2 linked regions of the Chelativorans sp. AA-79 genome follow. The protein of the gene in region 1 interacts with the protein of each later gene in a pairwise test. Links are inferred from orthologs where the notes say so. Each region holds a gene or a part of one and is shown on either strand. Other genes may lie near its edges.

What was found. Proteins that work in one complex are often made in the same cells at the same time.
Region 2: the proteins of PVE73_RS00245 (region 1) and dnaE interact in binary tests that used the Escherichia coli proteins (3 or more experiments, as listed by UniProt). The link is inferred for Chelativorans sp. AA-79 from one-to-one orthologs.

What each region holds. Positions count from the first base shown.
Region 1 is NZ_CP120361.1:49,198-57,008, forward strand. What follows is about bases 4,853-7,811. They hold PVE73_RS00245 (DNA polymerase III subunit gamma/tau), read left to right. Parts: upstream 4,853-5,402; coding sequence 5,403-7,220; downstream 7,221-7,811. Other genes in these bases: PVE73_RS00235 (HIT family protein), read right to left, coding at 4,853-5,079; PVE73_RS00250 (YbaB/EbfC family nucleoid-associated protein), read left to right, coding at 7,233-7,556; coaBC (bifunctional phosphopantothenoylcysteine decarboxylase/phosphopantothenate--cysteine ligase CoaBC), read left to right, coding at 7,639-7,811. Also shown: double-strand break repair helicase AddA, read left to right, coding at 1-132; trxA (thioredoxin), read left to right, coding at 206-529; PVE73_RS00210 (isocitrate lyase/phosphoenolpyruvate mutase family protein), read right to left, coding at 589-1,392; dut (dUTP diphosphatase), read right to left, coding at 1,489-1,953; PVE73_RS00220 (SRPBCC family protein), read right to left, coding at 2,079-2,555; PVE73_RS00225 (metalloregulator ArsR/SmtB family transcription factor), read right to left, coding at 2,552-2,869; PVE73_RS00230 (peptide chain release factor 3), read left to right, coding at 3,052-4,641; more of PVE73_RS00235, read right to left, coding at 4,660-4,852. UniProt on the Escherichia coli protein: Part of the beta sliding clamp loading complex, which hydrolyzes ATP to load the beta clamp onto primed DNA to form the DNA replication pre-initiation complex.
Region 2 is NZ_CP120361.1:2,520,576-2,526,116, forward strand. The notes cover bases 1,516-5,541. They hold dnaE (DNA polymerase III subunit alpha), read left to right. Parts: upstream 1,516-1,855; coding sequence 1,856-5,341; downstream 5,342-5,541. Other genes in these bases: PVE73_RS12230 (DUF1236 domain-containing protein), read right to left, coding at 1,516-1,645. In the rest of the region: PVE73_RS12225 (histidine kinase dimerization/phosphoacceptor domain -containing protein), read left to right, coding at 22-1,239; more of PVE73_RS12230, read right to left, coding at 1,334-1,515. UniProt on the Escherichia coli protein: DNA polymerase III is a complex, multichain enzyme responsible for most of the replicative synthesis in bacteria. This DNA polymerase also exhibits 3' to 5' exonuclease activity. The alpha chain is the DNA polymerase catalytic subunit.

The sequences.
Region 1 (7,811 bases):
GCGGAGCTTTTGAAGCCGCTCTATCCCGGAAAGCGCTTTTCAGCAGCACTACTGTTCACGGAGGGGCCACGCCTCATCGCTCTCACTGACGAAGCGATGGCCGTCTCGCTTGCCCGACTCACGAGAGCATGACAAAAGATGTGCTTGAACTCATTTCCGCTGCACCCCACATCCGGGGCGATGCTTTCGAGACAAGGAGAGCCTGATGGCCACCGTGAAGGTCGATACCGGCAATTTTCAGTCCGACGTTCTGCAGGCGAGTGAGCCGGTCGTCGTTGATTTCTGGGCGGAGTGGTGCGGGCCCTGTAAGATGATCGCGCCGGCGCTTGAGGAGATTTCGGCCGAGATGGGCGGCAAAATCAAAGTCGCCAAGCTCAATATCGACGAGAACCCGGAACTAGCGGCCCGCTATGGAGTGCGCTCCATCCCCACGCTGATGCTGTTCAAGAACGGTGAAGTGGCGGATATGAAGGTGGGTGCGGCCCCCAAGACCGCCCTGTCGGCCTGGATCGGGGGCGCCGTCGCCTGACACGCATTCATTTCAGGAACAAAGGCCCGGCTTTGCCGGGCCTTTTTCTGTCCGCCGCCTCAACCGCCCTTGGAGAACATCTCCTGCAGCCGTGCGAACGGCATGACGTCGCGCGCGAAATTGAACGAGCCCCGGCCGAGCATCTCGTTCGCTGCACGCTCAACCGAGCCGAAGGCCAGGTTCGTCAGCTTGGAGCCGAGCGAAATGCGCTTGGCGCCTGCTTCCGCAACATCCCGGACGGTGAAGCTCGCCACCGCCAGCACGTTCACCGGCCTCGTCACGGCCTGGCAGATGACGCGCACCTGCTCGATATCGCTGAGGCCCGGCGCATAGAGCACGTCTGCGCCCGCTTTCTCGAAAGCTTGCAGGCGGGCGATGGTGTCGTCGAGATCGAGACGACCGTGGAGGAAGTTCTCTGCCCGGGCCGTGAAGACGAAATCGCGCTTGAGAGCGCGTGCTGCCTCCACCGCGGCGGTGACCCGCTCCACAGCTTGGGAGAAATCGTAGATGGGCTTGGCCGGATCGCCCGTGGAATCCTCGATCGAGCAGCCGGCGAGGCCAGCCGCCTCCGCGGCGAAGATCGTCTCCGCCGCACTATCGGGGCTGTGGCCCTTTCCGTGCTCCAGGTCCGCGGAGACGGGCAGCAGCGTGGCTGTCACGATTTCCCGACAGTGGTTCATCATCTCTTCGAAACCGACCCCGCCATCGGGCAGTCCGCGTGAGAAGGCGAAACCGGCGCTGGTGGTGGCGAGCGCCTTGAAGCCGAGCGAAGCGAGCAGCTTTGCGGTGCCGATGTCCCAAGGGTTGGGGATGATGAAGGTATCGTCGTGCAGGGTGCGAAAGGTGGAACCGATGTCAGCCATGGCCGTCCCTCTTGATAGTTTGAGAGGCGATGAGGGCGGCTTGCCCGGCTCAAGTCAAGGGCCAGGGCAGGGCATGCTGACAGGACAGGAGAATGCTCAGGCGGTGCCGGTGGAGCCGAAACCGCCCGCACCGCGCACGGTCTCGCCGGCGCGGTCACGCTCTTCGACGGTTACCCGGGTGACGGGAGCGATGATCAGTTGCGCGATGCGCATGCCGCGCGTGATCGCGAAATCGTCCTCGCCGAGATTGATGAGCAGCACCTGCACCTCGCCGCGATAGTCGCTGTCGATCGTGCCGGGCGTATTGAGACAGGTGATGCCATGGCGCAGCGCAAGCCCTGAGCGCGGCCGCACCTGACCCTCGAAACCCGCCGGGATTTCAAGGACGAAGCCAGTCGGCACGAGCACCCGTTTGCCCGGCAGAAGAATGATCTGCCGATCCTCCGCCACCGCCGCGCGCAAATCCAGACCTGCGGCCCCTGAGGTTTCATAGGAAGGCAGCGGCAATCCCTCCGCATGGGGGAGGCGCACGATGCCGAGAGTGGGGCCGATGACCGGCATTGAAACGGGTGAGCTCGCCATAAGCCCTATCTGGCGCCGTCGGGCGAAGGCGTCAATCGCCACACCTTCCGCCGCGACGCTTTTCAACGCTTTTCATCGATCCGGGAGTGCGACGATAAGGTTTCTCAAGCCACCAGTTCGGCATAGCGCCGCAGGTACAGCGGCCACCCTCCATCGCCGCGGACGCCGTCGCGCACGCCTTCCCAGCCTTCGCCATGGCGTTCCAGGTTCCGGTGCTCGATCTCCACACGGGTCCGGTGCTCGGTCTCTTTGGTGAACCGAACTTCCCACTCGCTGGTCTTGTGCGGATCGGTCTCGACCTGCCACTGCGGGTTGATGTCCCAGCTCAGCAGCACCCGGTGGGGCGGCTCGTAGGCCAGCACCCGCGCCCAGCGACATTCGCTGCCGTCGACGCCGCGATCATAGAGAGCGCCGCCGGCGCGGGGCTCGAACACCGTTTCGGCGATCGGGACAGCGAGCAGATTGTGCTCGGCTGGCTTGAAACTCCCGAAACCCTCGGTGAAGACCTTGAATGCGCGCTCGATCGGCGCCTCGACCACGATCGACTGCTTTACGGACGTGCCTGCTGCAGGAAAGTTCATTGCTCCTCCTCCGGGGATTGCTCGACGGCCATCTTGTAGGCCGCCAGCGTCTTGCTCCAAAAACGGTCGAGTTCCCTGCGAAGACGCGCCAGCCCATCGGGGTCCAGGTGATAGATGTTGCTGGCACCCTTGGGTTTCGCGCGCACGAGTTGCGCTTGTCTCAACACTTTCAGATGCTGCGAGACCGCCGATTGTGTGACCGGCAGGGCCCGCGTGATCTCAGCCACCGAGCGCGGCCGATCCGCCACGAGCTCGAAGATCGCCCGGCGGGTGGGGTCGGCAAGCGCCGAGATCTGCGCATAATCATAAGTCATGTCTAATCATTAGTATAAACTAATACTATAGTCAAGCCCTCGGAAGAGGGTGGGCTGGCTGCCGGCAGTGAAGGACTGGACCGCATGAAATGGCCGCCCCGCCTTCCTATATGCGGTGCTGATTCCATTCGACAGCGGCGGCCTCGGCTGGTAAGAGCCCGCCGTCAAAGGGACTTCCGGATATGCCAGACAAGTTGGCCGACGCAGTAGCGCGCCGCCGTACCTTCGCGATCATTTCGCACCCCGATGCGGGCAAGACCACATTGACCGAGAAGCTGCTGCTCTTCGGCGGCGCGATCCAGCTCGCGGGTGAGGTGAAGGCGAAGAAGAACCGTATCCAGACGCGCTCCGACTGGATGTCCATCGAGCGCGAGCGCGGCATCTCCGTCGTGACCTCGGTCATGACCTTCGAGTATGGCGGCCATGTCTTCAACCTGCTCGACACGCCCGGCCACGAGGATTTCGCCGACGATACCTATCGCACCCTGACGGCGGTGGATTCAGCCGTGATGGTGATCGACGCGGCCAAGGGCATCGAGCCGCGCACGCTCAAGCTCTTCGAGGTGTGCCGGCTGCGCGACATCCCCATCGTCACCTTCGTCAACAAGCTCGACCGCGAAAGCCGCGATCCCTTCGAGATCCTCGACGAGATCGAGCAGAAGCTGGCGCTCGACACGGCCCCCGTCACCTGGCCGATCGGCCGGGGTAAAAGCTTTTCCGGCACCTACAATCTCGCGAACAACACGATTCGCCATTCCGACGAGGACGTGGAGCCGGTCCGGGTGAACGGGCCGGAGTCGGAGGCCGTCTCGGGTCTCCTGCCAGAGCACGAGCGCGACGCCTTCATCGAGGAGATGCTTCTGGCGCAGGAAGCCTGCAAGCCTTTCAACGCCCAAGCCTTCAGGGAGGGGCACCTGACGCCTGTCTATTTCGGCTCCGCGCTGCGCAATTTCGGCGTGCGCGACCTGATCGAAGCGCTGGGCGCGATCGGCCCCGCTCCCCGTGCGCAGGAGGCCGACAGCCGCAAGGTGGAGGCGACGGAGGAGAAGATGACCTCCTTCGTCTTCAAGATCCAGGCGAACATGGACCCCAACCACCGCGACCGTATCGCCTTCGTGCGCGTATGTTCCGGTCGGTTGGAGCGCGGCATGAAGGCGAAGCTGGTGCGGACGGGAAAGCCCATCAGTCTTTCCGCGCCGCAGTTCTTCTTCGCCAAGAACAGGATCACCGCCGACGAGGCTTTCGCGGGTGATGTGGTCGGCATTCCCAATCACGGCACGCTCAGGATCGGCGACACGCTGACCGAAGGCGAGGAGATCCTGTTTCGTGGCGTGCCGAACTTCGCGCCGGAGATCCTGCGCCGTGTCCGGCTCTCCGATGCGATGAAGGCCAAGAAACTGAAGGAAGCGCTGCAACAGATGGCGGAGGAGGGCGTCGTCCAGCTCTTCACGCCCGAAGACGGTTCGCCAGCAATCGTAGGCGTCGTGGGCGCGCTGCAGCTCGATGTGCTCAGGGAGCGGCTCAGGAACGAATACTCCCTACCGGTCGATTTCGAGACCGCGCGCTTTTCGGTCTGCCGCTGGATTTCAGCTGAAGACGAGGCCGAGCTCGAGCGCTTCATCACCGCTCATCGTGGCGACATCGCACGCGACCTGGACGAGGATCCGGTTTTCCTTGCACCGCATGAATTCGGCCTCAAATACGAGGCGGAGCGATGGAAGGCGATCACCTTCACCGCGGTGAAGGACTATCAGGTGCGCGAGGCGGCGTAGTCCCCGACCGCCGCGATCTCACAGCCGGCTTTTGATCTTTTCGGCGAACTGGTGCAGGTCTTCCCGGCGGCAGGGTTCGCGCGCGCCATGGCCCCAGACCGGGCCGGGCCACGCATCATCGCCCTCGTTGCGTGCTATGATATGGATATGGAGTTGCCTCACGATATTGCCGAGCGCCCCGCAATTGATCTTGGTGCAGCCGGTCAACTCCTTGAGGGCTTTCGAGACGAGATTGGTTTCGAAGCTCAGCATCGCCTGGTCGAGCGGTGTGAGGTCGTGAATTTCCTCGATCCCCGGCCGCTGGGGAATGAGCAGCAGCCATGGCCAGCGCCGTTCGTCGCGCAGGCGCAGTTCGCAAAGCCCGAGCCACACGACGGGAAGGCTTTCTCCCTCCAGTCGCGGGTCGAGCACGAAACCTCCCTTGCCGCCCGGCAGCATCGCCTCCCCCATGGAATTTCGGGAAGCGAGGCTAGATTGTGGCAATTGCGGCTGCAAGCGTTTCCTTGCATGCGGCCTTGCATTTGCCCGCGGGATTGACGATATGGAGTGCGGGAGGTTGGTGGTGGACGCGCCACTCGCCAACCGGGTCAGGTCCGGAAGGAAGCAGCCCTAACGAGCTCCGGCACGGGTCACCGTGCCAGCCTCCCGCCTTCCCCGCTCCTTCATGGTCCCCATTGACGCGGCCATGCATCCAAGGGGAAACTCGCCGCAGGGCGCGAGCCCGCCATCGATCAGCCACTACGGGAGCGTGGGCAGCCAGCATGAACGATGTCGCGCAGACGGCGGAAGGCAAGGCCGGCGCCTATCGGGTTCTTGCGCGCAAGTATCGTCCACGCGATTTTTCCGGGCTTGTCGGGCAGGAGCCGATGGTGCGCACGCTCACCAACGCTTTCGCCACCGGCCGCATTGCGCAAGCCTGGATGCTGACGGGCGTGCGCGGCGTGGGCAAGACCACGACGGCCCGCATTCTCGCTCGCGCACTCAACTACAGGACCGATACGGTCGACCGCCCGTCGATCGAGCTCACGGTGCCCGGAGAGCACTGCGAGGCGATCCTCGAGGGTCGGCATGTCGACGTCGTCGAGATGGATGCGGCCTCGCATACCGGCATTGACGACATCCGCGACATCATCGACCAGGTGCGTTACGCGCCGGTCTCTGCGCGCTACAAGGTCTATATCATCGACGAGGTGCACATGCTCTCCAACCAGGCCTTCAACGGCCTGTTGAAGACGCTGGAGGAGCCCCCGCCGCACGTGAAGTTCATCTTTGCCACGACCGAAATCCGCAAGGTTCCGATCACCATTCTTTCACGCTGCCAGCGCTTCGATCTGCGGCGCATCGATGCGAGCCTCATCAAGCAGAACCTCGCCCATATCGGCGGGCTCGAAGGCGTCGAGGCGGATGACGAGGCGCTGGCCGCAATCGCCCGCGCCGCGGAAGGCTCCATGCGGGACGCGCAATCGATTTTCGATCAGGCGATCGCCCATTCCTCGGGCCGGGTGACGGCGGAGACCGTGCGCGACATGCTGGGGCTCGCCGATCGGGCCCGCGTGATCGATCTTTTCGAGCACCTGATGAAGGGCGATGTGGCTGCCGCTCTCGCCGAATTCCGCGCGCAGTACGATGCGGGGGCGGATCCGGCGGCGGTGCTGACGGATCTCGCCGAGTTCAATCATCTCGTCACGCGCATGCGCTTCGTCCCGGAGGCGGCGAACGACGCTTCCCTGTCGCAGGAAGAGCGCATACGCGGACTCGAGTTCTCGAGGAATCTGTCGGTGCGCGTGCTTTCACGCACCTGGCAGATGCTCTTGAAAGGCATCCAGGAGGTGCAGGGCTCAAGTCGCCCGATCGCGGCGGGTGAGATGGTGCTCATCCGCCTCGCGCATGCGGCGCACTTGCCGACGCTGGACGAAGCGCTGAAGACGCTGGAGGACATGCCCGCGGGGGACGGTTCCGGGCGCCCGGGCATGGGCTCGCCCTCCGCAGCGGCGTCCAGCCCCGTGGCTGGGGCCAGCATGCAGGCGGTTTCCTCCCAGCGCGTGCCTTCGGGTGGCGGCGGAGGGCAGACGATGCGGCTGATCCAGGCCGCGCCGGCCGAATATGCAGCACCGCCTCCCGCCCCGATCCAGGCCGAGGCGCCAACCACCCCGGTAAAATCGCTCGCCGACATCGCCGATCTCGCCGACGCCAATCGCGACATGGCCTTCAAGGTGCAGTTCAAGCGCTGCGTGCGCCTCGTCCAGATCGAGCCCGGCCGGCTGTCGGTCAGCCTGACCGAGGATGCGCCGAAGACGCTTCTCGGCGACCTGAATGCCCGCTTGCAGAAGTGGACCGGGCGCCGCTGGATCATCTCGCTCTCCAACGAGCCCGGTGGCAAGACGCTGGCCGAAGAGGAGAGCGGGCGCCGCGAGACCGCACTCGCCGATGCCCGCACGGACCCGACCGTGGCGGCGATCCTGCATAATTTTCCCGGCGCACGCATTCTCGACGTGCGCATTCCCGATGCGGTGGCGGACGAAGCGGCGGAAGAGATGCCGCCGCCCGAGCCGGACCCTGCCGATGACGATGATCTCTGATGGGAGAGAACGATGCGTGACCTGATGAACCTGATGGGTAAGGCGAAGGAGATGCAGGCCAAGCTGCAGGCCATGCAGGAGGAGATCGCCCAGATGGAAGTGGAGGGCCAGTCCGCCGCTGGCGCCGTGAAGGTGACACTCACGGGCAAGTTCGACATGAAGAAGCTCGAGATCGATCCGTCGCTCTTCAAGGAGGACGACGTGGAGATCCTCGAAGACCTGATCCTCGCCGCGCACAACGATGCGAAAGTCAAGGTCGAGGAAGCCATGCAGAAGAAGTCGCAGGAGATGACCGCGGGCCTTCCGCTGCCGCCGGGGATGAAGCTGCCGTTCTGAAGCCGGCCGCCGCTTTGCAAGAACGCCGATTTCGGCCATACCCTATGCGCCAGCTGAAACCGGGCGTGAAGGGAACCTTCCGTTGAGCCTTTCGGGAAAACGCATCCTCCTCATCATCGGCGGCGGGATCGCAGCCTATAAGTGCCTCGATCTCATTCGGCGTCTGCGCGAGCGGGGAGCAAAGGTGCGCTGCGTGATGACGCAGGCCGCGCAGGAATTCATAACGCCTCTTTCCGTCGGCGCGCTTTCGGCCGA
Region 2 (5,541 bases), 2.5 Mb from region 1 along the record:
TTACGAGCGGAGGAACAGACATTGGCATCCGGATCGTCAGGAAACGACGATATTGTCCCCGAACGGGCAACTGTGGCGGAGGAACTGGCATACCGGCTGCGCCAGCAGCAGATTTCCGCGGAATATGCACTCTTCGCCCTGAAGACGCACGATGTGCAGGCGCTGCTGCAACAGGCGTCGAAGCTCTGCGCGCAAGGCTTGCAGAGCAAATTGTGCAAGGTGATGGAATACATCCCGGAAGAACATCAGTTTATCGTACGGGCTGGTGTCGGCTGGAAGCCGGGCGTCGTCGGGCAGGTGAAGACAGGGGCCGATGCCGAAAGTCCGACCGGCTATGCGTTCATGACCGGGCTATCGATCATCTCCAATCACCTCCAAGGAGAGAGCCGCTTCCGGACCCCGCGGATCCTCGCCGACCACGGCGTGAAGCGGGCGATCAACACGCTGATCCAGTGCAGCGGGGAGCGCTTCGGCGTGCTCGAGGTGGACAGCCCCATCAATGGCCGGTTCACCGAGGCCGATCTGGTTTTCGTGACGGGTATGGCCAATCTCTTGGGCGTGGCGCTGGAGCGGCAGCGGGTGGAAGAGACGTTGAAGCGGAAGGAAGAGTTGCTGCAGCAAGCGCTCAGGCATGAGGAGATGCTGTCCCGCGAAATCAACCACCGGGTCAAGAACAGCCTTGCCATCGTGAGCGGGCTCCTGAATGCGCAGGGTCGTACGATATCCGACCCGCATTTGCGGCAAGCTCTGGCGGACGCCGAGGCGCGCGTCCATGCGATTGGACGGATCCATGAACTGCTCGGCCGCAAAAAGGGCGTCGAATCCGTCAGCCTCCCCGTATTCCTGGGCGATCTTTGCGCTTATCTGCAGGCCTCCGCGCCGGGGCACGACCTTGTTCTCGATGTCGCCCCCGTGATGCTCGCCACCGGGCAAGCCATATCGCTCGGGCTCTTGGTCAACGAGCTCATCACCAATGCGTTGAAGCATGCCTACGCGGACGGATCCGGCCCGGTTCTCGTCAAGGTGGCCCGCGAAGGCGGCATGCTGCGCCTCGAGGTCGCCGACCGGGGTGTGGGGATGCCAGCAGAGGGCGCGCCGCTCAAGGGCCATGGGCTCGGCAGGAAGGTCATCGCGAGTTTGAGCGCGCATCTCGGAGGGACGGCCGAATGGCGGGATGCGAATCCCGGAACCATGTTCGTACTGACGTTCCGGCCCGATCAAGTGTCGGCTGACGAATAGTCCGCCGGCCCGGCGACACGCTTCCGCTTGCTCACGCAAAAAGGCGGCGGATCGGCCTCGTCCGATTCCGCCGCCGCTTGAGCGCCTTGGGCTACTATTGGATGATGTGCACGATGCGCCTGGTTTCCGGCTCGACGAGCACCGTGCGTCCGTCCACCACCACATACCGGTATTCGGCCTCGAGGTCCGGCGCCTCGAGAGGATGGAGCTCGATCGTGTCGGGCAGCGTGGTGCCCACCTCGATCGTCACGTCGGCAGGAGGCGCTACCGGCTCCACCTGATGCTCGACCACATATTCGCGGATGACGGTCTCCTGCTCGGGAGAAATGACCACGGTGGTCTGCGCGTAGCCAGCCCCGCCCGTGAGCAGGAAGGCGGTAACGGTGGCGGTAAGTAAGGCTTTCATGATTTCCTCCAAAGGGGTTTGGGTTTCCACAGAAATTCACGAGAGGCCTACTCGTTCCCGAGTTCCGCCACCCTCCCTTGTTTTCGTGGCAAGGCCCATGGCGGCCTTGCCGTCTCGGGCGCACCGGCGCTACATGGGCGGATCGGCCACACGAATCTCACGAGGAAGCGATAGGACATGGCAGGCGACCGGAGATCGCGTGATCCTCTGATGAAGGAAGCGGCGCGCATCCAGGCCCGCCCGGAGCGCAATTTCATCCATCTGCGCGTGCACTCGGCCTACTCGCTGCTGGAAGGCGCGCTGCCGCTGGGAAAGATCATCGGCCACGCCGTGAAGGACGAGGCGCCGGCCATCGCCATCGCCGACACGAACAACCTGTTCGGCGCGCTCGAATTCGCCCAGAAGGCCGTGAAGGACGGCGTGCAGCCCATCACCGGCTGCCAGCTCGGCGTGGCCTTCGAGGATGCCTTCACGGAAGCCCGCCGCGGCAATGGCCGCAAGGCGTTCAACGACTATGATCCGCTGGTGCTGATCGCGGCGACCGAGACGGGCTACGCCAATCTGGTGCGGCTGGTCAGCCGCGCCTATCTCGAGAACGAAGCCGGGGCGGCACCGCATGTGACCACCGCGTGGCTCGAGGAGCATGCGGAGGGCCTTATCTGCCTCAGCGGCGGCCCGCGCGGGCCGGTGGGCGCCGCCCTCAAGGCAGACCGGGGGGAGGCCGCGGAAGCGCGCCTTCTCTTCCTCAAGCGCACCTTCGGCAACCGCCTTTATGTGGAGCTGGAGCGGCTACAGGGCTATGACCGTGCGGTCGAGGCGGCGAGCGTCAATCTTGCCTACAGGCACGACCTCCCGCTGGTCGCCACCAACGAGGCCTTCTTCCTCACGCGCGACGATTTCGAGGCCCATGACGCGCTGGTTGCCATCGCCGAGGGCGCGGTCATCGCCATGGACGACCGTCGCCGGCTCACGCCCGACAATTATCTCAAGAGCCAGGCGGAGATGGCCGCGCTCTTCGCCGACCTGCCGGAGGCACTCGACAACACCGTCGAGATCGCCCGGCGCTGCTCCTATTATCCCACGATCCGCAAACCCATCCTGCCGCGCTTCACCGGCGGCGAGGCCGGAGACGAGGCGGCCGCGCTGCAGGAGGAGGCGGCCGAGCTGCGCCGCCAGGCACGCGAGGGCCTGGAGAAGCGGCTTGCAATCCAGGGGCTGGCCGAGGGACATACGAGCGAGGAGTATGTCGAGCGGCTGGAATACGAGCTCGGCATCATCGAGCGCATGAAGTTCCCCGGCTACTTCCTCATCGTCGCGGACTTCATCAAATGGGCCAAGGCCCACGATATCCCCGTCGGTCCGGGCCGCGGATCGGGCGCGGGCTCGCTGGTCGCCTACGCGCTGACCATCACCGATATCGATCCCCTGCGTTTTTCGCTGCTCTTCGAGCGCTTCCTCAATCCGGACCGCGTATCGATGCCAGACTTCGACATCGACTTCTGCCAGGACCGGCGCGAGGAGGTGATCCGCTACGTTCAGGAGAAATACGGCCGCGACCAGGTGGGCCAGATCATCACCTTCGGTACGCTGCAGGCGCGCGCCGTGCTGCGCGATGTCGGCCGTGTCCTGCAGATGCCCTATGGGCAGGTGGACCGGCTGTGCAAGATGGTGCCTTCCAACCCGGCCAATCCCACGCCGCTCGGCAAGGCGATCGAGGACGAGCCGCGCTTCGCCGAGGAGGTGGAGAAGGAGCCGATCGTCGGCCAGCTGCTGGAGATCGCGCAGAAGCTCGAGGGCCTCTACCGCCACGCCTCCACGCACGCGGCCGGCATCGTCATCGGTGACCGGCCGCTGTCGGAACTGGTGCCGATGTACCGCGATCCGCGCTCGGACATGCCGGTCACCCAGTTCAACATGAAATGGGTGGAGCAGGCGGGCCTCGTCAAATTCGATTTCCTCGGCCTCAAAACCCTGACAGTGCTGGAGACCGCGGTAAAGCTCATCCGCCGACGTGGCATTGAAATCGACCTGTCCAAAATTCCCTACGACGATCCCCAAACTTACGCCATGCTGTCGCGCGGCGAAACAGTGGGCGTCTTCCAGGTGGAAAGTGCGGGCATGCGCAAGGCGCTGATCGGCATGAAGCCGGACCGCATCGAGGACATCATCGCGCTGGTCGCCCTCTATCGTCCCGGCCCGATGGAGAACATCCCCACCTACAACGCGCGCAAGCACGGCGAGGAGGAGATCGCCTCGATCCACCCCAAGATCGACCACTTGGTGAAGGAGACGCAGGGCGTCATCGTCTACCAGGAGCAGGTGATGCAGATCGCGCAGGAACTGGCGGGCTACAGCCTCGGGCAAGCCGACCTCCTGCGCCGCGCCATGGGCAAGAAGATCCGCGCGGAGATGGAGAAGCAGCGCGGCATTTTCGTAACCGGCGCGACGGAGCGGGGCGTCTCCAAGCAGCAGGCCGATTTCATCTTCGACCTGCTCGCGAAATTCGCCGATTACGGCTTCAACAAGTCGCATGCGGCCGCCTACGCCGTCGTCTCCTACCAGACGGCCTATCTGAAGGCGCATTATCCCGTCGAGTTCCTGGCCGCGTCCATGACCTATGACATGGCCAATTCCGACAAGCTCAACGATTTCCGCCGCGACGCGATCCGCCTGGGCATCGAGGTGGTCTCGCCGTCCGTTCTGTCGAGCTACCGCGATTTCGAGGTGGGCGAGAACCGCATCTATTACTCGCTCGCTGCCATCAAGGGCGTGGGTGATGCGGCGGTGGAGCACATCGTCGAGAAGCGCAGGGAAAAGCAGTTCGAGAGCCTTGAGGACTTCTGCGTCCGCGTCGATCCCAAGATCGTCGGCAAGCGCGTGCTCGAAAGCCTGATCTGTGCCGGTGCGCTCGACTGCTTCGGTCACGACCGCGCCGCGCTCTTTTCCGGCGTCGATCGCCTGATGGGCATGGCCGCGCGCGCGGCGGAGGACGCGGCCATGGGCCAGGCCGATATTTTCGGTTCGGCGGCACTTGAGCCGCAGAAGCTGCATCTGCCGCTGTCGGAGCCCTGGCTGCCCGCCGAGAAGCTGCACCGCGAATTCCAGGTGGTGGGCTGCTACCTTTCCGCCCATCCGCTCGACGACTACCAGGCGACGCTCGAGAAGATGCGCGTCCAGAGCTGGGTGGAGTTCCAGGCCGCTGTAAAGCGCGGCGCGACCGCCGGGCGGCTGGCAGGCACCGTGACGGCCAAGCAGGAGCGCAAGACGCGCACGGGCAACAAGATGGGCATCGTGCAGTTCTCCGATGCCAGTGGCCAGTATGAGGCCGTTCTCTTTTCCGAGACGCTGCAGCAGTACCGCGACGTGCTCGAGCCCGGCAAGTCCGTGGTCATCATGGTCTCGGCCGAGGACCGCCCGGAGGGCATCAGCCTGCGCATCCAGACGGTCCAGTCGCTGGAGGAGGAGGCGAGCCGCATGCAGAAGGCGCTGCGCGTCTATCTGCGCGATCCGAAGCCGCTGCCCGCGATCTCGTCGCAGCTCAACACGCGCGGGGAAGGGCAGGTGAGCCTGATCGTCATCAAGGAGGGCGGGCAGGGCGAGATCGAGATCGGCTTGCCGGAACGCTACCGCATCTCCCCGCAGATCGCCGCCGCCATGCGCGCCGTGCCGGGCGTGGTGGACGTGGAAATGGTTTAGGCTGGCTGCTGGATAGGCGAGATTTTTTCTCCGGCCCCGATCGCCCCATCCGCCGTTGGCAGGTCGATGCAGCCGAGCGCGGCGAGACGATCAATCCCAGCTGCACAGATTTGCGACGACAAGAACCTGTCGATTCCATTGCATCTTGTCTAGCGAGCAGCGCTGCGCTAGATAAGAACAAAAGAAGAACAATGGAGTTT